DNA from 4 places in the Nosocomiicoccus massiliensis genome. Region 4 is predicted to be linked to each of the others. Evidence: riboswitches for the same ligand, from Rfam matches in the RefSeq annotation. Region 4 holds a riboswitch; each other region holds the start of a gene.
The links. A riboswitch is a leader RNA that binds a small molecule or an ion and turns the genes downstream of it on or off. The one in region 4 is predicted to bind S-adenosylmethionine.
Positions count from the first base shown of each region.

Region 1 (5,825 bases), 740 kb from region 4:
TATTATGATTTAATGATGGTTGGATTTTTAGGCGGTTTTACGACATATTCTGCTTTTACAAAAGATCAATACGAATTGTTCAAAGAGAAACAATATATCAAACTTTTCCTATACACACTAATAATGTTTTCACTTACGTTGTGTGCATTTTTTGTCGCATTATCAATCAATATTTTAAATTAAAAAAACTCACGGAAGTATTACACTTTCGTGAGTTTTTCAATTAAGGATTTAGTCGCATTAGTGATTCTGCGATTTCATCTAAATCTTTTACTGTATATTGGAAACGACCTTGGAAGACGTGTTTATTGAAGTAGTCTTCAAGTTGTTCTGTTCCTACGATTACTTTCGCATTGCTATCTGTTGCATAGTTCATAATCGTATGACCACCGTTATCTTTCGGGTTAAAGTAAATAATTGGTACGACGTCAAACTGTAATTTTAATACGTTTCTCAGTTTTTCAGCTGTCATCTCAGTATCTTCGATCGTGTTGTTGTAGTAATTTACAGCAACTTTTTCATCATTTTCTTTTTCAAATATTAACGTTTGTTCTTTGTTTGGATCTAAGTTTAACAGTTGGAAAATCCCTTCTAAATAAGGAATCTCATCGTACTGTTCTTCAGTCACACCATGTAAAATATGTCCGCTCCAATATTTTGAATCGATTAAATAAATACCTGTGCGCGTTAATACTAAGTGATCAATCTTACGCGTGTTCGTATAATTTCTAGATGGTAAATAAATATTCGACAGAATGTACATATCAGACTCGCGAATTCTCTCTTCTGTGACGAGTTTATTTTTAAAGTTTAATAGTGCTAAATCTGTTAAATATTCACCTTTATCAACAGTAAATTGTTGGATACTTGATAATTTATTGTTTAAAAGTGTTGTATCTTCTAAATATTTTTCATTTAAGTGAGACACTTCTTTTTTATGTGCCATGCGTTCATCTTCTTGATTTTTAACATAGCTTTCGATGAGTGTTTCTTCTTTCTTTTTATATAATCTTTCATTTTCTTCAACTTCGTTACGATGTTTCACGTAGTAAATTAAAAATGAAATAATAACTATAAGTAACAAAGCTGCAACAATAATAAATAGAGGCTCTGTTAGTATTTCTGTTGACATAAAACTCACTTTCCTTTCAATTAACTTTGTTAATTATACCAATAATTTAAATAGAAATAAAATTAAAACAGCTCATGATGAGCTGTTTTACTAATTAAGATATGATTTTAAAGTATCTACTTTATCGAGTGCTTCCCATGGGACGTCGATATCGTGACGACCGAAGTGTCCGTAACTTGCTGTTTGTTTATAAATCGGACGCTGTAAATCTAACATTTCAATAATACCGTCTGGAGTTAACGTAAATTCATTGCGTACTGCGGCTGCAATTTTTGAATCTTCGATTTTACCTGTTCCAAATGTATTTACTGAAATCGAGACAGGTTCAGCAACACCAATCGCATATGATAACTGAATTTCACACTGTTTAGATAAACCACTTGCAACGATATTTTTAGCAATGTAACGCGCTGCATAAGCTGCAGATCTATCTACTTTAGTTGGGTCTTTTCCACTAAATGCTCCCCCACCATGTCGTGCATAACCACCGTAAGTATCGACAATAATCTTACGTCCAGTTAATCCTGCATCTCCATGTGGTCCACCGATAACGAATCGACCTGTCGGGTTAATGATCATCCGAGTATCCTCGTCGATGAGATTTTCATCAATAACATAATCGATAACTTCACGCTTAATATCTTCTTTAATTTCACTATGTGCGACTTTTTCATCGTGTTGTGTGGATAAGACGATTGTATCTACACGTAACGGCTGATTATTTTCATCGTATTCGACAGTGACTTGAGTTTTTCCATCTGGTCGAAGGTAGTCTAAAACATGCGTTTTACGTACTTCTGTTAGACGACGCGCGAGTTTATGCGCTAAAGTAATTGGAAGTGGCATAAATTCCTCAGTTTCGTCTGTCGCGTAACCAAACATTAAACCTTGGTCACCTGCTCCAGTAGTTCCGCTCTCTTTTGATTCGTTATCCCCTTCTCCATCAACTCCTTGAGCAATATCGACTGACTGCTCATCAATTCCTGTTAATACAGACATCGTTTTATAATCATATCCGTATTCAGCATTCGTATAACCAATTTCTTGTACCGTGTTTCTAACGATTTTAGGAATGTCGACGTACGTAGACGTTGAAATTTCTCCAACAATCATTGCAAGACCAGTGTTTACAACAGTCTCACATGCAACACGTGCATCTTTATCGTCTTTAATAATCTCGTCTAAAATCGCATCTGAAATTTGGTCTGCAACTTTATCTGGATGACCTTCTGTTACAGACTCTGACGTAAATAATCTACGTTCCATTATATTTTCTCCTTAAAATATATTAGCTATCTCTTTCGATAAAAAAAGCCTTTTCTCACACATAGAGAAAAGGCCACCCTTTTCTCTTATCGTTCAGAAATCATTATTTCTGCAACCTTTAGCACCATTCTTCTACGTTAGAAGGGGTTGCTGGGCTTCACAGGGGGTATTCCCTCCACCGACTCTTGATAAGAGATAACTTGTTTACTAGAATACACAACATCAATGAAATTATCAAGTACTTTTAAAACATATCTCGATTCGGTGGAATCTTTTAGTATCTTGTATTAAAATATTAGATGATAAACAAAATTTGGAGGAAATTTATATAATGTCAAACTCTGTGAAAAGAATCGAAGCACTTGTACAAAAAGATTCAACAAACAACCAATTATCTCGTGCAGAGCTTGTAGAAGCCGCATCTAGAAGAAAAGAAGGTAAAATTGCATCGAGCGGTGCATTCACTGCAACAACTGGTAAATATACAGGTCGTAGCCCTAAAGACCGCTTCATCGTTGAAGACGATGTGACAAGAGACACTGTAGATTGGGGAGAAGTAAACCAACCAATTAGTGGTGAAGTGTTTGATGCACTACTCGACAAAGTGTTAGATCACTTAGATAGTAAAGATGAATTATTCGTATTTAACGGATATGCAGGTGCAGATACGGATTCACGTTTAAACATCCGTGTCGTAAACGAATTCGCATGGCATAACTTATTCGTAAAAGCTTTATTTATCGATCCTGAGACAAAAGAAGAAGGTTTAAACATTTCACCTGACTTTACAATTGTTTCTGCACCATCATTTAAAGCAGATCCATCTGTAGATGGTACGAACTCTGAGACATTTATTTTAGTGAACTTTGAAAAGCAAATCGTTTTAATCGGTGGAACTGAATACGCTGGAGAGATGAAAAAATCTATCTTCTCTGTAATGAACTACCTACTTCCTCAAAAAGGTATTTTAAGTATGCACTGTTCAGCAAACGTCGGAGAAAATGATGACGTAGCGTTATTCTTCGGATTATCTGGTACAGGTAAAACGACACTTTCTGCAGATCCAAATCGTGGTCTAATCGGTGACGATGAGCACGGTTGGAACGAACACGGTGTATTTAACATCGAAGGTGGATGCTACGCAAAAGCAATCAACTTATCTGAAGAGAAAGAACCTGAAATTTACCGTGCAATTAAATTCGGAAGTGTATTAGAGAACGTTATTTTAGATGATGAAAGAGATCCAGACTACGATGATAATTCTCTAACTGAAAATACACGTGCAGCGTATCCAATTAAACACATCGACAATGCGGTATTACCATCAAAAGCTGGTCACGCGAAGACAATCGTATTCTTAACAGCCGACGCTTTCGGAGTACTCCCTCCAATTGCGAAATTAACAAAAGAACAAGCAATGTACCACTTCTTAAGTGGATTTACATCAAAACTTGCAGGAACTGAACGCGGAGTAACATCTCCTGAACCAGTATTCTCAACGTGCTTCGGTGCACCATTCTTACCATTACACGCATCAGTATATGCAGATAGACTTGGTGAATTAATCGATGAACATGACGTTTCAGTTTACCTTGTAAACACTGGTTGGACTGGTGGAGAATACGGTGTTGGTGAACGTATGAACTTAAAATACACACGTAAAATGGTTTCAGACGCTGTTGAAGGCGAACTTAAAAACCATGAGTTTGTTACTGATGAAACATTCGGCTTACAAATTCCAACAGAAATCGAAGGCGTTCCTAGCGACGTATTAAATCCTAGAAAAACATGGGCAGATAAAGATGCTTACGACAAAGTAGCAGGTCAACTGATTGACTCATTTAAAGAAAACTTCAAAAAATTCGGTGATGATGTAAAAGAAATCGCTGAAAAAGGCGGATTTTAATCTCTTTTTATAAGATTAAACGCACATTGATTAAATAATCAATGTGCGTTTTTCTATTAATTTATGACCTTTGTCCAGCTTTTTTCATTTTGTCCTAAACCATGGATTAAGATATTATTCATAATTACACTCCCTACTATTAACTTTACGATATAAATATAAAATACAATCATCTTTAAGTAATCGACTTTTATCGGTTTCTTTTATTTCTTCAACGGAGTGAAACAATATCGGACCTTTCGTTTCTAAATAGTCACTTTTTTCTTCTATATCAGATAACTCTACGCGATAGACCGCTTTATAAAACGGTGTTGTTTCGTGAACTTTATACGTCCCGAGATACTCGACAGTTTTAACGACTCCCCCAGTCTCTTCAAATACTTCACGTTTTAACGCTTCTATAATCGTTTCACCCGCTTCTACTTTTCCTCCTGGGAATTCAATACCACGTGTTTTATGTCGAGTAAAGACATATTTATTATTATAAATTGGAATCGCAAGACAATGTGTCGCTTCAATTGATTCATCAAAAAACAACTCTACTACATTACCATTGTCATCTATAAACTGCTTCATCTGCTCACCTCAATTGAAATTAAAGTTGCTATTCTGTTATATTAAATTTAATAAGAAAAGATGGTGCATATGAAAAAAATAATCTTACAAATGATTCGCTTTTATCAGCGGTATATTTCACCTATGTCTCCCCCATCATGTCGATTTTACCCGACGTGTTCTCAATATGCGATTGAAGCGGTGGAAGAACATGGTGCATTTAAAGGGAGTTATTTAGCTGTTCATCGTATTTTAAAATGTCATCCGCTTCATAAAGGTGGATTTGATCCTGTCCCTCCTAAAAAGAAGAAGTAGATGTATTGATATACGCCTCTCGGTTTAATTTTCTAGAAATTTTACCAGATGGCGTATATTTTATTTCTTTAACGACAATAATTTCTTTTGGATGCTTATAACGTGCTAAATGTGTGTTAAAAATATTGATGAGTGTTCTTTCATCAATATTTTCCTCAATGAGTAAAACAGGAACTTGTCCCCACTCTTCATCTTCTTTTTTAACAACGACACACGTTTTTAAGTCCGTATATTGTAAGACGATATCCTCGATTTCTTTTGGATAAATATTTTCTCCACCACTAATAATTAAATCATCTCTACGATCTAATATATATAAATATCCACCTTTAACTTCGGCGATATCTCCAGTATTAAAAAAGCCATCTTCTGTAATCATTTCAGCATTTAAATATCCACTCGTGACATTTTCACCTTTAACGAGCAACTCATTATTCTCATTGACACGGATATTTTCATTGGTTTTACCTACCGTACCCGTTAATATATTGTCATCATCATAGGATACAATAACAATTTGAGAACACGTTTCTGTCATACCAAAACTATTAAATACCGGTAATTTAAATTGAAGTGCCTCGTTTAGTAATTTAGGTGTCGTATTTGCTCCACCCATTAAAATCGCTTTTAAGCGAGATAAATCCGTGCTAT
Region 1 is NZ_CP136964.1:594,817-600,641, forward strand. Features, by position in the region: gene CJ229_RS03015 (fluoride efflux transporter FluC) at 1-183, shown strand, start outside; gene CJ229_RS03020 (nuclease-related domain-containing protein) at 224-1,132, opposite strand; gene metK (methionine adenosyltransferase) at 1,223-2,398, opposite strand; SAM riboswitch class I at 2,482-2,593, opposite strand; gene pckA (phosphoenolpyruvate carboxykinase (ATP)) at 2,730-4,304, shown strand; gene ytkD (RNA deprotection pyrophosphohydrolase) at 4,419-4,880, opposite strand; gene yidD (membrane protein insertion efficiency factor YidD) at 4,950-5,174, shown strand; gene menE (o-succinylbenzoate--CoA ligase) at 5,158-5,825, opposite strand, start outside.
Region 1: linked by a shared signal. The riboswitch ahead of metK (methionine adenosyltransferase) and the one ahead of CJ229_RS08105 (methionine ABC transporter ATP-binding protein) in region 4 are both predicted to bind S-adenosylmethionine.

Region 2 (5,825 bases), 640 kb from region 4:
ATTCCCCTCATTGTTCGTACGTTCACTGTAACATGACTACTACTTCATTTAACAGTCATTTTTGACTAATTCGTTACATTTCTACTCTTTCCATAAATGACTGATTGATTGGAATCGCTCGACGACTTCATCTAACTCTTCATCTGCAATTGCGAGTGATACACGAATTCGGTTTTCACCAAGTGATCCGAACGGGAATCCTGGAATGACCATAATCGACTGTTCTTCTAATAGATATTCAAAGAACGACTCACTATTAAAGCCTTTTGGTACTTCGACCCATCCAAACATACCACCGTCAATATCATTTAACGGGATACCGACTTCACGAAGTCCTGACACGAATTTGTCACGGCGACGTTTAAATATTTCGTTTTGTTTTAATAAGAATTCATCGGATTCGTTTAACGCCGTTGCGGCAGCTTCTTGTTGAACACCCCACATTCCTGCATGTGCAAACGACTGATATAAATTCAGCGCGCCGACCATATCTTTGTTACCGACCGCAAATCCTATTCGGAATCCAGACATGTTAAACGCTTTTGATAATGAGAAAAATTCCATCGACGTTTCAAAGTTTTTGTCACTTTCAAGAATGCTCGGTGGCTTTCCTTCAAATCCGAATGCAGCATACGCGAAATCGTTGATCAGCATAATGTCCGTATCTTTAAATCTTTCGACTGTTTCATCGAAAAACTCTTTTGTCGCAACTGCACCGACTGGGTTTGATGGATAGTTTAAAATGATTAAACGTGCGTTGTCTAATTCTTTTTCATCTAAATTATCAAAGTCCGGTAAGAAATCATTTTCTTTTAGTAACGGTAAATCATATACTTCACCATTCGCTAGTTTTACTCCTGGTACATAATCGATATATCCAGGATTTGGCACGTATACCCCTTCTCCTGGCTCGATAAAGAGACTTGGGAAGTTAATGATTGCATTTTTTGAACCGTATAATAGTGCGATGTTTTCATCTTCTAACTCGACATCGTAATGTCTTTTATAAAAGTCTTTAACAGCTTGCATTAAGTTTTCGCGAACGTTAACACCTGCGTATTTGTGGTTTTGAATGTCGTCTATCGTTTCCTTCACGTTTTCTAGTACGTGATCTGGCGTACGACCATCCGGTACACCGATTGACATATTGAGTAATGGTTTGTCGCCCAGTTTAATCTTTTCTAGACGCTTACGTAGAGACATAAAGAAGTCTCCTTCTAACTGCATTAAACGTTTGTTTGCCATTTGTTAATCATCCTCCGGTTTGTCAAAACCTTTGAACTCCTCGTCGATTACTTTGTTGAATCCTTCCGATTGTACGGCTTTTATTAAATCTTCACGAATCTTATCTGATGCAAGGTCATCGTTAACGACGATTCTATTTCTAAAGTATTCTGACATATTTTCTAATATAAGTGCATCTTCTAACTTCATGTTACTCGCTAAAGCAAAGTTCCCTGGTACGAGTGATAAACCAATTTGATCCACACTTCTCGGAAGTTGCCCCGCATCTTGATAAACAAACTTGAGGTTCATCTTATTACTTATAATATCATTTTCTGTGATATCAAACATATCATAACCCTCTTTTAGTTCGATTAACCCCGAATCTTCTAACACCATAAATGCACGACTCATATTTACTGGGTCTGGTGGTAACGCAACTTCACTACCGTTTTCTATATCGTCTAACGACTTATATTTACCAGAATATAATCCCATCGGTGCAGTTGGCACTTGTATTAAATCAATTAAATTCTTATCGTTTTTCTCATTATAGTTATTCATAAACGTAATATTTTGAAACAGGTTTGCATCTATATCGCCATTCGCGAGTGCTGTATTCGGTTGAATCCAGTCAGAGTATTCAACGACTTTCACCGTATACCCCATCTCTTCTAATTCAGGTCGTATCGCTTTTTCGACCATATCTGTAAATGGTCCACTCGTCGCACCGATCGTAATGACTTCACCTTGTTTGTCGCTCAATAAATAAGATGAAATACCGATGACGACTAAACATCCTGCTAAAAATGTAATAATTCCACGCATAGTTTTACCCCTCCCTCTGACTTAAAAAGTCACCAATCCATTGAACGAGTTGTACGATAACGATTAATAATACGACAGTGATTAACATGACGAACGTATCGTATCTGTAATATCCGTAGCGGATTGCGAGGTCACCTATACCTCCACCACCGACAACTCCAGCTGTCGCACTAAATGCAATGATTGAAATAATCGTTAACGTTATCGCTTGAGTTAAACTTCGTTTTGATTCTGGTATTAACACGTCAAAAATAATCTGTGATAACGGTGCGCCTCCAGCGATACACGCTTCAATGACACCTTTATCGATACTATGAAAACTCGACTCTGCGAGTCTTGCAAATAATGGAATCGCTGCGATACTTAACGCAACTGACGCAAATACTGGTCCGTGTGACGCATTTACTAACCACGTAGCAAACGGCATAATCGCAACGATTAAAATGATAAACGGAAAACTACGAATCACGTTTACAATAAACCCGAGTATGACGTTTAGCGACTTCACTTTAAATAACTGACGTTCGCTCGTTATGAAAAGTAAAATTCCAAGTGGTAAACCGATTAATACCGCAAAGAAAATTGAAATAGACACCATTAATACCGTCTCTAAAAATGAGCGGTACAGTAGCGGTAGTATAATATCTAACTTATCCATAAATCTCAGCCCTCTCTAATCCGATTCTGTCATCGATATGTTTAAAAAATCTTCCGATTTCCGCTTCGTCACCACTCACTTGTAACATAAGTAAACCGAGTGGATCGCCGTTAATATATTCGATGCGACCGTTTAAAATACTAATGTTTAAATCAAATAGTTTATACAGCTGATTTAAATGGTTTTCTTCTGCTGTATCTTTTGCGAATTTTAACGTAATGATTCGGTTTTCGTTTGTTGTCTTAATATGTGGTGGCACTTGGAAGTTATAAATTTCTTGAACGAAACCTTTCGTCACTTCATGTGTCGGATTACTAAATATGTTATAAACATCGTCTACTTCAATGATTTCTCCGTTAGACATGACTCCAACGCGATGTGCAATTTCTTTTATGACTTCCATTTCATGCGTAATTAAAACAATCGTGAGACCGAGTGTTTTATTAATCTCTTTTAATAACTTTAAAATTTCTTTTGTAATCTCAGGGTCTAACGCACTCGTCGCTTCGTCACATAGTAAAACTTCTGGATCATTTGCAAGTGCACGTGCAATACCGACACGCTGTTTTTGTCCCCCACTTAAATTTTTAGGTAACGCATCTCTTTTATCTGAAAGTCCGACGAGTGTTAACAACTCATCCACTCGTGCGTCCATTCTTTCTTTCGGATATTTCGCTGCTTTTAAAACAAACTTAATGTTCTCAGCAACTGTCTTACTGTTAATTAAATTAAAATGCTGAAACACCATTCCGATCTTTTGACGTTTAACACGTAGTTTATCTTTAGAAAGTTTTGTTAAATTATCGTCACCGACAATGACGTCACCCGTTGTCGGCACTTCAAGTAAGTTAATGAGGCGTAGTAGCGTACTTTTACCTGCGCCACTAAAGCCGATTAGTCCAAAAATCTCACCTGAGCGAATCGATAAATCCGTCGTTTTAACCGCTTCAACAGACTTACCTTTGACATCGTAAGTCTTACTAACGCCCTTCAATTCAATATGACTCATGGAAACTCCTCCTCAAAATAAAAAACCATTTACTAAAATAAGCAAATGGTTTGTAATGATATCTGTCAAGCATCTGCTCGTTGGAATTAGCACAGTACTTAAAAAGCCCGCTGCTGAACTGTCACTGGGCCAAATCCCTCGAGTTCTCTGGATATTTAATATTCAATTAAAACAATCTTATACCACATAGAGCTATTTTACAACACTTTTTCGAAATTGTTAGAAAACTCCTACTTCACCCATTTGGACATGTAAATGAGGTCTGTGTAGCTGTCGTTGTTTAGTTTGACTTGATCTTTTAGTGTTGCTTCACTTTCGAATCCGAATCGTTCGTATAGTTTGATCGCGCCGTCGTTGTTACCAAATACTGTGAGGATTAGTTTTTCGATATTATCGTTTTCTGTCGCGAAATCGACGACTTCTTGAATGAGTTTGCTTCCGATACCGTGTCCTGCGTATTTATGTTGAACACTAATTCCAAATTGTGCGATGTGACGGAATTTATGGCGCTTGTCGTGGAACATGTTGATGATTCCAATGACTGTGTCGCCATCTAATGCGACGAGTTTTAAGTCGTTTTCACCGATGTTTTTTATTTTGTTTATTTGATCTTCTAAGTCTGGTTCCTGATTTTCTATCGCTGTTGCGAGTGTGTCTGGATTTTCTTTTGTTACTTTTATTTTATGTTCAATGATTGACTCTGCGTCTTCAATTTTCGGTTTTCTTATTTCTAAATTCATCGTATCCCATCCTTTTTAATGCTACTTCTATAGTAACATTTATACTTTCTACACTCACTTTGTCTGTTTATCAGTTAAATAGACAAGCTCTCGTTTATTTGTAACAATGAAGTTGATTACTGATTATTTAAGGAGGATTTTTAGATGAAACATCTTTCTAACGAACATTATTTTTATCACATGTCTAAAGATAACGAACCGAAGTTAACTGTAGATGTTGGTGATACTGTTAAAATTGACACGCTCGACTGTTTTACGAATCAAATTCAAGATGAGGATTACGCGTTTGACACACTCGATTGGGATAAAATGAACCCAGCCTCTGGACCTATTTTTGTCAGTGGTATTCAAGCTGGAGATGTTTTAAAAGTTACGATTCAAGACATTGAAATTGACGATAAAGGCGTCATGGTAACTGTACCTGATGCTGGTGTGATGGGTAAATATTTACACGAACCAACGATTAAAGTGCTCGATATTAAAGATGATACTGTCCTCTTTAACGATATTGAAATTCCAATTAACAAAATGGTTGGAGTGATTGGTGTCGCACCAAAAGATGAGGCGATTAACAACGGTACACCAGATACCCATGGCGGTAACATGGACTCTGTTAAAGTTACTACAGGCGCAACGCTTTACTTACCTGTCTATCACGATGGTGCATTATTTGGATTAGGTGACTTACACGGTGCCATGGGTGACGGTGAAGTTTCTGTAAGTGGTTTAGAAGTTGAAGGATCTGTTACAGTGACTTTAGAAAAAGCGGAGAACGTTCAAACTGAACATCCAATTTTAGTAAACGATGAAGGTATTTATCAATTTGTGTCTCACGAAAGTTTAGACGAGGCTGTTGACCAGTCCGTACAGGTGATGATTCAAAATATTTTAGAGCCAAGAACGCCACTAACACTACCAGAACTGACAATGCTAATGAGTTTAGTCGGGCAAACAGAAATCAACCAAGTTGTAGACCCGTTAAAAACTGCACGTTTCTTCGTGCCGCAATATGTGTTAGACAAATTAAACATTGAATTAAAATAATAGGAGGCTTTCAATATGAAGGCAGTCGCAATCGATTTAGACGGTACCGCTCTAACGAATGACGGTAAATTTAGCAAAAGATTAGAACAAGCCATACAAAAAATGCACGATAAGGGAATACTCATTTTTATTGCAACCGGTCGTTCAATGAAATCATTATCGTCCAAGCTACCTAAGGATTTACCGGTCGACGGATACGTCGCAGCAAGTGGCGTTGTTGTTGTTGCTCAAGGTCAAGTGCTAAGAAGTTCGACATTTAAAAAAGAAACGATTGAAGAAGTCATTTCTATCGCAAGAGAACAAAATGTCTATTACGAAGTCA
Region 2 is NZ_CP136964.1:898,856-904,680, forward strand. Features, by position in the region: gene CJ229_RS04825 (aminotransferase class I/II-fold pyridoxal phosphate-dependent enzyme) at 82-1,245, opposite strand; gene CJ229_RS04830 (MetQ/NlpA family ABC transporter substrate-binding protein) at 1,249-2,052, opposite strand; gene CJ229_RS04835 (methionine ABC transporter permease) at 2,057-2,710, opposite strand; gene CJ229_RS04840 (methionine ABC transporter ATP-binding protein) at 2,703-3,719, opposite strand; SAM riboswitch class I at 3,775-3,877, opposite strand; gene CJ229_RS04845 (GNAT family N-acetyltransferase) at 3,950-4,459, opposite strand; gene CJ229_RS04850 (acetamidase/formamidase family protein) at 4,604-5,503, shown strand; gene CJ229_RS04855 (Cof-type HAD-IIB family hydrolase) at 5,519-5,825, shown strand, end outside.
Region 2: linked by a shared signal. The riboswitch ahead of CJ229_RS04840 (methionine ABC transporter ATP-binding protein) and the one ahead of CJ229_RS08105 (methionine ABC transporter ATP-binding protein) in region 4 are both predicted to bind S-adenosylmethionine.

Region 3 (5,825 bases), 410 kb from region 4:
TTATGCACTATATATTTAACAAAGGCCAAAAAGGTAAACCGATATTCTTACTTCTACACGGAACAGGATCAGACGAAAGAGGATTACTGCCACTCGCAAACATGTTAGATGATTCATATGGCGTGTTATCAGTTAGAGGTAATGTTCAAGAAAATGGCATGAACCGATATTTTAAACGACTTAGTTTCGGTCAGTATGACTTAGAAGATTTAAATTATAGAGGGCAAGAATTGCTCGATTTTCTACAAGAAATATCAAAATCTGAAGGGTTCGACCTAAAGGATCTAATTCCAGTTGGATTTTCAAATGGCGCAAATATCACAATTCACTTACTACTACGTGAGGACGTTAATATTAAGCGCTCGATATTATTCGCACCACTTTATCCATTAGATCTAACTGATAACAGTAAAGATATGTCGAACCTAAAAGTGTTTTTATCAGTCGGGGATAACGATCCAATGGTGACACTAGAAGATAACGAATATGTAGAACAACTTTTTACTTCACGTGGAGCAAAAGTAACAACAGTTCATGTAAATGGACATGAAATTACAACTGATGCAGTTGAGAAAGCAAAAACATGGTTATTAAATCATTAAATTTATAAGGAAGAAGGAATTAAAATGACAACATTTAAATTAGACAAATCACACAGCTCAGTAGAATTTTCTGTAAAACATATGATGGTATCTACAGTGAAAGGTAGATTCACAGAATTTGATGGAGAAATTTCAGGTGATCTTGAAGACTTAAGCACATTACAAGTTAAAGGAATTGCGTATGTAGATTCAATCGAAACTAAAAATGCAGATCGTGACAATCATTTAAGATCCGCAGACTTTTTCGATGTAGAAAAATTCCCTGAAATAGAATTCGTCTCAAAATCAGTGACGGACAATACGATTACAGGTGATTTAAAAATAAAAGATGAAGTTCATGAAGAAACTTTTGAATTTGAACATAACGGCGTGCACAAAAATCCATTTACAGATTCTTACGTGACGGGAGTTATTTTAAGAGGTACGATCAACCGCGAAAAATATGGACTTACTTGGAACCAAGCGTTAGAAGCTGGAGGCGTCATGGTAGGTAAAGACGTCAAATTTGAAATCGGTGCAGAATTCGAAATCGCAGAATAATTTGTATAATTTTCAGAAAACATGTTGACATTCGTTTTTGAATGAATTACAGTTATATCCAACAATTTAATTTATCTTATCCAGAGAGGTGGAGGGACTGGCCCTTTGAAGCCTCGGCAGCGAGCATTTTATATGTGTTGTGCCAATTCCAGTAGCGTTTAGCTAGTAGATAAGAATAGTGCGACCCTATTTTTATCTATATAAAAATAGGGTTTTTTATTTTGTAATTTGCGTTGGAAGGTGAATTTTGTGATTCAAATTGAAAATGTCTCAAAGACATTTAATCGTAAAGGTGTAACAACCGAAGCACTAAAAAACGTTTCACTGGATATTAAAGAAGGTGAAATATACGGTATTGTCGGCTTTAGTGGCGCTGGGAAAAGTACGTTACTCCGTACGATCAACCACTTAACGACGCCGACAAGTGGCGAAGTCATCGTAGATGGTAAACATCTAAGCAAAGCGAATAGTAAAGAAATTCGTGAGATTAAAAAAGATATCGGTATGATATTCCAACATTTTAACTTGCTGAATTCAAAAACAGTATTTAAAAACGTGGCAATGCCGCTAATTTTATCTGGTACACCGAAAGAAGAAGTTGAAAAAAGAGTAAACGAACTCCTTGATTTCGTCGGTTTAAAGGATAAAGCACAGAATTACCCAGATGAGTTGTCAGGTGGTCAAAAACAACGTATCGGAATCGCAAGAGCGCTCGCAACACAACCAAAAATTTTACTCTGTGACGAAGCGACGAGTGCTTTAGACCCTGAAACGACAGCATCGATTTTATCTTTACTTAAGAGAGTAAATGAAGAATATAACATTACGATTTTACTCATCACACACGAAATGAGCGTCGTGAGAGAAATCTGCGACAAAGTTGCGATTATGGAAAACGGTGAAGTGATAGAGTCTGGCAGCGTGTTTGATATATTCTCAAATCCAAGCACGAGAACGGGTGTTAAATTCGTAAACACAGTCATGCATAGCGAAGTTCCGGACTTCGTACTTAGACTATTAAGTGATGAGAAAAAACGTCATATTTACCGACTCAATTTCATCGCAGATAGTGCAGGCAAACCCATACTTAGTCAATTGTCAAAACGCTATGACGTTGAAGCGAGCGTGTTGTTTGGAAACATTACAGAGCTTCAACGTACACCGTTTGGTAATCTAATTGTCGAATTTATCGGTGAAGCGGATGAAATCGAGAAAGTTAAAGCATTTTTAACAGAACAAGAGGTCTTATATAGTGAGGTGACAAGAAATGCTAGTGAGTACTGATCGAATTTTAAGTGCACTCGTTGAAACACTTCAAATGGTGACGATATCGTTTGTCTTTAGTATTTTACTTGGGATTCCACTTGGGGTGCTATTATACGTCACAAGGAATGGTGGAATTTTAGAAGAAAAAATAACATTCACTATACTTAGTTTCGTTATTAACATTTTAAGATCAATACCATTTATCATCTTACTCGTTGCAATTATACCGTTTACGAGACTCATCGTCGGAAGCTCAATTGGAACAGCTGCTGCGATTGTACCGATGGTCGTCTATGCAGGACCATATGTTGCGAGACTCGTAGAATCATCGCTACTAGAAGTAGATGACGGTGTGCTTGAAGCGGCAGATGCGATGGGCGCAACGCCTCTACAAACCATCTTTAGATTCGTTATCCCGGAAGCGTTAGGTTCACTCATCTTAAACTTCACAATCGCTACGATCGGTTTAGTCGGAGCATCAGCGATGGCTGGAACTGTTGGTGGTGGAGGAATTGGAGACTTAGCCATTACTTACGGTTATCAAAGATTTGATGGTATGACGATGTTAGTCACAGTAGTTATCCTCGTCGTTTTAGTTCAAGGATTACAGTCACTTGGAAATGGATTATCAAGAATAGTTAGAAGAAAGTAAAAATTAAAAGGGGAAATTTTATAATGAATAAATTACATGTATTATTTTTAGCACTTATATCTATCGTTGTCCTTAGCGCATGTGGTAATAACGAAAAAGTGAAAATTGGAGTTAGTGGTACAGACACGACAGTTTGGGATTTTGTCGCTGAAAAAGCGAAAAAAGAAGGTATTGATATTGAAATCGTATCGTTTAATGACTACGTTCAACCAAACACTGCACTTGCTGACGGTGATATCGATGCGAACGCATTCCAAACAGTCGCTTACTTCGATGAGTTTATTAAAGAAAGAGATTTAGACTTAGTACCGATCGCAACGACTAACTTAGCACCAATGGGAATTTACTCTAACAAAATCAAAGATTTAAGTGAGTTAAAAGAAGGAGACACAATCGCATTACCAAACGACGTTTCAAACCAAGGTCGTGCGTTAATGCTTTTAGAAGAAGCGGGAGTTATTAAATTAGTCGATAACTATAACGGTTTAGATTCAATCGAAGATGCGATTGTTGAAAACAAGAAAAACATCGTATTTAAAGAAGTTGCGCCAGCTCAAATTCCAAGAACATTAGATGACGTTACAGCTGGAGCGATCAACAACGGAATCGCAAGTGACGCAGGTTTTGATATTCAAAACGATTCTATCTTCTTAGAAGATGACACAGCGACGCCTTACGTTAACATTATCGCAGTCCGTGCTGAAGATAAAGATAACGAAACACTGAATAGAATTGCTGAACTTTTCCAAGAAGATGATACGAAACAACTAATCTTAGATACTTATGGCGGTTCGTTAATTCCGACGTTCATTCCACTTGAAGATATCGGTTGGTAATAGTAAACCCACGTTTTATAATGATGTGTTAACCAATATGTACTATTTGGAATTATGCTGGTTTTAAGGTATGTCTCTTGAAGAATTCAGGAGGCATACTTTTAATTTGAGCTGAATAGTATAGTTTTTATAATAATCGATATATTAATTGCTATTTCTAATTCTTCATATGTTATAAACACCTCATTATAAACAATTTTTAATTTAATTCATCGAAAAATTTTTTCTTTAGTGAGTTGAAATAATAACTATATGAATGATGAACATGCCAATAGGTAAGGTAATAGAAAAACGGACTTTAATATTCCAAAACTTAAAATATTCGCTCAATTAAAGTTGAAACCGCTCTCTATATTGTGTATTATTTAGAACAAGAGAAAGAAAAGAGTGGGTAATTCCATATAAAATTATGGTAATAGTAATGCAGATCTAGGGGTTCAGGTTTAATTGAATTAATGAATAGATTTAATAATAATGATTGTAATTACTATGTATTTATAGACAGTTATTTTGATTAAAGGGAGTGAAATAATGACTAAAGAAGGTTTTTGGAATAAAAACTTAATTTTATATTTACTCAGTCGCGCATTTCTTGCTTTTGGTAGTAACACTTATACATTTGCAGTATCGTTTTACATTATGTATTACACTGGTTCCGCTATATATTCGTCTATTAACTTAATAATTTTTACTCTTATATCACTATTATTCTTACCAGTAGCAGGTGTGATATCAGATTCTAGAAACAAGAAAAGTATAATTATCCTGGGTGAAGCACTTGATCCTCTTATATTAATAGGATTATTAGTCTATACATACTATTTTGGATTTAATTTAGTCGCTTTGTATATTACTACGGCACTACTGACGATTACAGGATCTTTTGTTGGGAATGCTTTTCAGTCAGCGATTACTGCATTATTTAATGTTGATAAAGTTCAAAAAGTATATGGATACTCGTCTATACTAACAGAATCTGCATCACTTTTAGGACCCATTATAGCAGGTGCTTTAATTGGAATTTTTTCATTTGAAATAATGATTATGATTTTTATTGTATTTAATATCATCGCATTAAGTTTTGACTTTAATTTAAAATTTAAACAACAGAATCAGATTGAGGAAAAAAACGAAGAAATTTCGAGTATAAAACAATTCTTCAAAGATGTTTCGGGTGGAATTCAATATATTAAAGAGAGTAGCATCCTTAAAATGATTATAGTCTATTTATTCTTTATAAACTTTGTTACGACAACAATTAGTATATTGCCTGCTAAGATGCTAATCAATATTTTAGAACTTAATTCAACTTTAGTAGGATTTTGTTATGCGGCATTATCATCTGTAGGTACTATTTTAGGTGGCATGATTATTAGTACGGTGAAAGTTTTTGAAAAGCCTTTGTCGATTGCTAAAATATTTAGCATATTATTTGCGATTATTATTGCTCTGTTACCTTTACCAATATATTTAGAGTTAAGTGATATAGGAAATACTATTTTGATTTCATTATTATTTATATTAATTACTTTAACTGTTCAATTTGTTAATACACCTATCATGAGTTACTATCAAACAACTATTGATGATTCTATGAAAGGGAGAGTATTTTCTTTAATTTCTGTCTTCTCTATGATGACAATGCCAATAGGCTTTTTCATATTTGGTTTGCTCTATGACTTGGAGTTATATTTTGTAGTCAATATATTTGCTGGGGTTTTAACATTAATTGTAACTATTTTTTTACTTAAAACTAATATTATTAATGAAGCGAACGATGATTATCAATTAGAGATACAAAAAGAAAAGTAGAAACTTAGCTTAATTTATTAAAAATATAATGTTGGATCTTAGTGTCCAACTTTAGGTGAGTAGTTCATTCCACTTGACGATATTGGTTGGTAATAGAAAAATCCACGTTTATCATTT
Region 3 is NZ_CP136964.1:1,128,284-1,134,108, reverse strand. Features, by position in the region: gene CJ229_RS05935 (alpha/beta hydrolase) at 3-602, shown strand; gene CJ229_RS05930 (YceI family protein) at 627-1,142, shown strand; SAM riboswitch class I at 1,216-1,318, shown strand; gene CJ229_RS05925 (methionine ABC transporter ATP-binding protein) at 1,392-2,426, shown strand; gene CJ229_RS05920 (methionine ABC transporter permease) at 2,410-3,060, shown strand; gene CJ229_RS05915 (MetQ/NlpA family ABC transporter substrate-binding protein) at 3,084-3,896, shown strand; gene CJ229_RS05910 (MFS transporter) at 4,428-5,708, shown strand.
Region 3: linked by a shared signal. The riboswitch ahead of CJ229_RS05925 (methionine ABC transporter ATP-binding protein) and the one ahead of CJ229_RS08105 (methionine ABC transporter ATP-binding protein) in region 4 are both predicted to bind S-adenosylmethionine.

Region 4 (5,825 bases):
GAATTAAAATTTTCTGAATATGAGATTGAAGAGATAACTTATAAGATTAATGTACTCTCAGAAGTAGAGGTTATGGATGATGACGAGAACGCTCCCAGATTAATTTGTAATGTAATTCATTCAGAAGAAGATAACTCTAGATTTATCATTAAATTAGGGTTGGAATTAGGAGATTCAAATCTTTCAAAAAATAATATCTATTTGAAATGTATTGTCATTGGAGTTTTTGAGCAAAGCAAGTCTGCAGAATTAAATTTAGTACCAAATGCTGTATCTATACTTTTTCCATATCTTAGATCAATAATTTCTGATGTTACGTCTAAGGGGAATAGACGTCCAATTATTCTGCCACCTATTAATATTAATGAATTCTTAAATCGTGCGGAAAAAATGGATGAAACTATTGAATGATTGTTTAGAAGACTTTGCTTTTTTATAAAGTGTGCTTTTAAAATATGCTTAAACTGTTACAGTTAATTTTATTATTTTTCTTATAAAGCGCCTCCTAAAAATACTTCTTTACATTCGTACAGATGTTCTGTATAGTTAGGATATGGTAATAATTATTCAAATGAGATGTAGTGTTATTTAATAGATTCACTCGTAGAAGTTTGAATGTTTTACACATATTATATTTATTACGGGGGTATTCTATTATGAATAACGGTACAGTTAAATGGTTTAACGCAGAAAAAGGTTTTGGATTCATCGAGAGAGAAGACGGAGACGACGTATTCGTACACTTCTCAGGTATTGTTGGTGAAGGTTACAAAACTTTAGAAGAAGGACAAAACGTTGAGTTCGAAATCGTTGAAGGCAATCGTGGACCACAAGCAACAAACGTTGCTGTTCAATAATTTAAAATTTATATAGTAATATATAATAAAAGTCAGCAATCTTTGGATTGCTGACTTTTTTGTTTATAAATCTAATTCAGGGTATGCGTTAAACTCTTCGAAATCTCCTGCAGTATTTAATAGTGGTGCAAATTTCGCAGTAACGACTTCTGGCGTTCCGTTAAACGCGTAATAGACTTTTCCAGTAATTTCTTCACCAGGTGCGATTTCTTGTAATATCGAGCTGTCTAAATCATAGTACGTCGCTTCTTTATCATTCACTTGTACTGAGACGTCACGTCCTGCTGGGAAGTTTTTGTCTGTATTGTTTTTATAATACACTTCAAGCTCTAATACATATTCAAACGATTCAAAATGATCTTCGATTCTTTCATCTGTTAATTGACTCGATTTCACAGTGAAGTCGATGCCGTCGATTGTGACGATTTTCCCGATATCGTTACGCGTATCATTTTCGATTTTCTTTTCAGGCGATACTTTAACTTCTTTCACTTCAGTTTTTTCTGTCGTATTGTCGCTTGGTTCTTCTCTGACGTCAGCTTCGTTATCTGTACTACAACCTGCAATAAATACGATTAGAACAGTGCTTAACAGTAATTTTTTCATAGCGTCTCCTATCGTTAAATGTTTAAAAATATGGTATCATTCTTTTAAATGAGAAACAAATGAGAGTGGTAGTATGACGGAAATTGTCGTCACGTTAAGCAGTCGTAATTTGACGGAACTTCAACAAGAGTTAAAGGACTTACATCACGCACGAGATGATTTCGACATTTTAGAATTTCGCGGCGATTATTTTGAGGACGATGAAGAAATCATCGATGCACTTTATGGGTTAAGAGAATTAAATAAACGTATTTTGTATACATATCGTACGGAAAGTGAAGGTGGATATGGTAGTGACGATGATTACGTGTCACATATTAAGTACATTTCAGCGCATGCCCCGTTAGATATTCTCGACATTCAGTACAATAGTTATAGAGAGGCTGCGTTTATTTCTCACATAAAATCTCGTAGTATCGAAGTACTGTTTAGCCATCATGATTTTCTAAAAACGCCAGATGAAAAAACGGTACAGTCAATCATCGATGGGATGTATGAATCATTTGCAGACTATTGTAAAGTGGCATATATGCCATCACATAATGAAGACGTCGAATTGCTCTTTGAATTATTAAAAGAAAATAAAGAAAAGTACGGAAATATGATTATTATCATCGCGATGGGGGAAAGGGGTAAAATAACACGCGTCGCAAAAGAGCCGTACAATTCAGCCTTCACATACGGTTGTTTAAAGACGCCACAAGCACCAGGACAAGTGGAAATAAAAATGTTAAGAGAGGTATATAAACATAATGAATAAATATTACGAGTATAAAAAATGTTCAACATGTCGTAAAGGTAAAAAGTATATAGAAGATAAAGGAATCAATTTAGAAGTCATTGATATGGTAGAAGAACCACCGTCAGAATACGAACTAAAAGACATCGTTAGTAAAGCAGATAATTACGAAATCGATGACTTTTTTAATACGCGCGGTAAAGTATTCAAAGATCTCGGCTTAAAAGAAAAGTTAGATACGATGTCATTCGATGAAAAAATTGAATTACTGTCGAGTGATGGCATGCTTATCAAGCGTCCGATGCTCGTTACAGAGAGTGCTGTCGTTTTAGGATTTAAGGAAGAACAATATGACGCAGTTTTAAATGATTAACATTCTGATTTAATTTGTCTATATGTTAGTTATGTGAGATAATACAATTATTAATTATTCATTACTAGGGGGTTTTTGTTTTGGCAACACCAAACAACTTAAAGTATTCAGAAGATCATGAGTGGGTAAAAGTTGACGGAGATACAGTAACTATTGGTATTACTGAGTTCGCACAGTCAGAATTAGGAGACATCGTTTTCGTTGAGCTTCCTGAAGAAGGAGACGAAATCGCAAAAGGTGACGACTTCGGTTCAGTAGAATCTGTAAAAACAGTATCTGAATTATATGCGCCAGTTTCTGGTGAAGTACTTGAAGTAAACGAAGAGCTCGAAGACAGCCCTGAGTTAGTAAACGAATCACCATACGAAGAAGCTTGGATGTTAAAAGTTAAGCTTAGAGATGCATCAGAACTTGATGAGTTAATGGATGCAGCAGCTTACGACGAAATGACAGGACAATAATTTATGTAAGAACTCTAGACGATGTCTAGAGTTTTTTCTTTCAAAGGATTTAAAAAATGAAACAAAAAATTACAGAAGAAGAACTAACATCTATCATAAAACGAAGCGGCGTTGAAGTGATCTACGGGTATACGCCGATGTGTGCGACGTGTAAACTCGCAGAGTCTTTTTTAAATATCGCAACAAAAGTCATAGACGTAAACGTCACAAAGATCGATTTAAACTATTATGAGGCTTTTATTCAGCAATATAAAATTCACAGCGTTCCGGCGCTGTTAATCTTTAAAGACGGTAAACTACAAGAAGAAGTGTACGCGTTTGAGTCGGTGACTAAAATTGTCGAAATATTTAAAAAGTACGTTGACAACGAAAATTCGTAGTGCTACAATAAATCAAACTTAATAATTCTTATCCAGAGTGGTGGAGGGAAGTGCCCAAGGAAGCCACGGCAACCGTCTAAATAGACAAGGTGCTAATTCACTGAATGATCAAGATCATTCGAAGATGAGAAAGCGAACGTTATTTATGCTTACTCATTTTTGAGTAAGCATTTTTTATTTTCTTCAAGTGAAAAAGAATTATTAAGCGGATATAACTGGAGGCAAAGCGATGATTGATATTAAAAATGTCACTAAAGTTTTTAAAGGGAAAAAGAAAACCGTCCATGCGGTAGATGATGTGTCGTTACATATCGAAAAAGGAGAAATTTTCGGTATTATCGGATACTCCGGGGCTGGAAAGTCTACGCTAATCCGAATGCTTAACGGTTTAGAAACACTTTCAAGTGGAGACGTTGTAATCGGTGGAGACACGATAAACACCCTTTCAAAAAAAGCATTACGTAAAAAGCGCCAAAAAGTGTCGATGATTTTCCAACATTTTAACTTGTTATGGTCTCGCACAGTCTATGAAAACATTCGCCTCCCCCTTGAAATCGCAGGTGTATCAAAGAGTGAAATGGACGCTCGTGTGACGGAGTTAATTCATCTTGTCGGTTTAGAAGGTAGAGAACATAACTATCCAAGTGAATTATCCGGCGGTCAAAAGCAGCGTGTCGGTATCGCGAGAGCACTTAGCAATCATCCGGAAGTGTTACTATGTGACGAAGCGACGAGTGCTTTAGACCCACAAACGACAGATGAAATACTCGATCTACTCGTAAAAATTCGTGAAGAATTGGACTTAACAATCGTCATGATCACGCACGAGATGCAAGTGATTCGTAAAATTTGCGACCGTGCAGCCGTCATGGAAAATGGAAAAGTCATCGAGGTTGCACCGATTATCGAATTGTTCCAAAATCCAAAATCATCAGTTACAAAACGATTTGTACAAGATGATTTAGACGATGAAGACGTCGACGTTCAAATTAAAGCAATTAAAGAAAGTTTCCCGAATTCGACGGTATTAAAACTCGGATTTGTCGGTACGAAAGCCAATCGTCCGATCGTCTCTCAAGTAATCAAAACGTATGACTTAGACATGAACGTCTTATCAGGAAATATTAAACAAACAAACGACGCATCATACGGTCATCTATACGTTGCGACTGAAGTTCAAGGTGAGACGTTAACTAAAATTATTGAACAGTTTGAACGTGAAAATGTGTCAGTGGAGGTCATCAAATGAACGATATAAAAGAAATGTTCCGATTTGAACACGTCAAAATCGATGCACTAATCGAAGCGACGATAGAAACGCTGACAATGACAGGAATTGCGACGCTATTTTCATTCTTCATAGGAATTATATTAGGTGTCATTTTATTTCAATCATCAAAAGGTAAGGCAATTGCCTCTAAACCGGTGTACGGTGCGACATCATTTGTCGTTAACCTATTTCGTGCCATTCCGTTTATCATTTTAATCATATTACTCATACCGTTCACAAAAGCAATTATGGGAACGATGATGGGAGTATGGGGAGCGATGCCGGCATTAATTATCGGATCGTCTCCATTTTATGCGAGACTCGTTGAGATCGCATTAAAAGAAGTCGACAAGGGCGTAATCGAAGCCGCTGAGTCGATGGGAGCAACACAAACCGAAATTATTTGGAAAGTGCTACTCCCTGAATCACTTCCAGCACTCATTTCAGGGATTACAGTAACGGCGATTATGCTCGTCGGTTCAACTGCAGTGGCTGGTGTTATTGGAGCAGGAGGTCTTGGAAGTCTAGCATACATGGTCGGATTTACGAGAAATCAACCAGACGTGACACTCGTTGCGACAATCGTTGTTTTAATTATCGTTTTTATCATTCAAATTATAGGAGACACTGTATCAAAAGCAGTCGACAAAAGATAAGAGGAGACTTATTTATGAAAAGAATATTATTTGCATTTACATTATTACTAACAGTAGTACTCGCTGCATGTGGTGGCGGAAAAGAAGCAAACGAAAAATTAACAGTCGTTGCGACACCAGTACCACACGCTGAAATTTTAGAAGAAGCAAAACCATTATTAGAAGAAAAAGGAATCGATCTCGACATTAAAGTCGTGAACGACTACAACACACCAAACCAAATGTTAGACAGTGAAGATGCAGATGCAACATTCTTCGCACACATTCCATACTTTAACAACTTATTAAAAGAAGGATTCGACTTTGAAAACATTGGAGCTGTTCACTTAGAGCCTATCGGTGTATATTCTAACGATTATAAATCATTAGAAGAGTTACCAGACGGAGCAAAAATTATGCTTTCAAACAACGTGCCAGATGAAGGACGTATCCTTAAATTCTTCGTCGACCACGGTTTACTTACGTTAAAAGACGGTGTTGACC
Region 4 is NZ_CP136964.1:1,540,949-1,546,773, forward strand. Features, by position in the region: gene CJ229_RS08070 (protein-export chaperone SecB) at 1-411, shown strand, start outside; gene CJ229_RS08075 (cold-shock protein) at 657-857, shown strand; gene CJ229_RS08080 (hypothetical protein) at 921-1,463, opposite strand; gene aroD (type I 3-dehydroquinate dehydratase) at 1,537-2,223, shown strand; gene CJ229_RS08090 (Spx/MgsR family RNA polymerase-binding regulatory protein) at 2,216-2,575, shown strand; gene gcvH (glycine cleavage system protein GcvH) at 2,656-3,036, shown strand; gene CJ229_RS08100 (thioredoxin family protein) at 3,093-3,416, shown strand; SAM riboswitch class I at 3,442-3,547, shown strand; gene CJ229_RS08105 (methionine ABC transporter ATP-binding protein) at 3,646-4,665, shown strand; gene CJ229_RS08110 (methionine ABC transporter permease) at 4,662-5,342, shown strand; gene CJ229_RS08115 (MetQ/NlpA family ABC transporter substrate-binding protein) at 5,357-5,825, shown strand, end outside.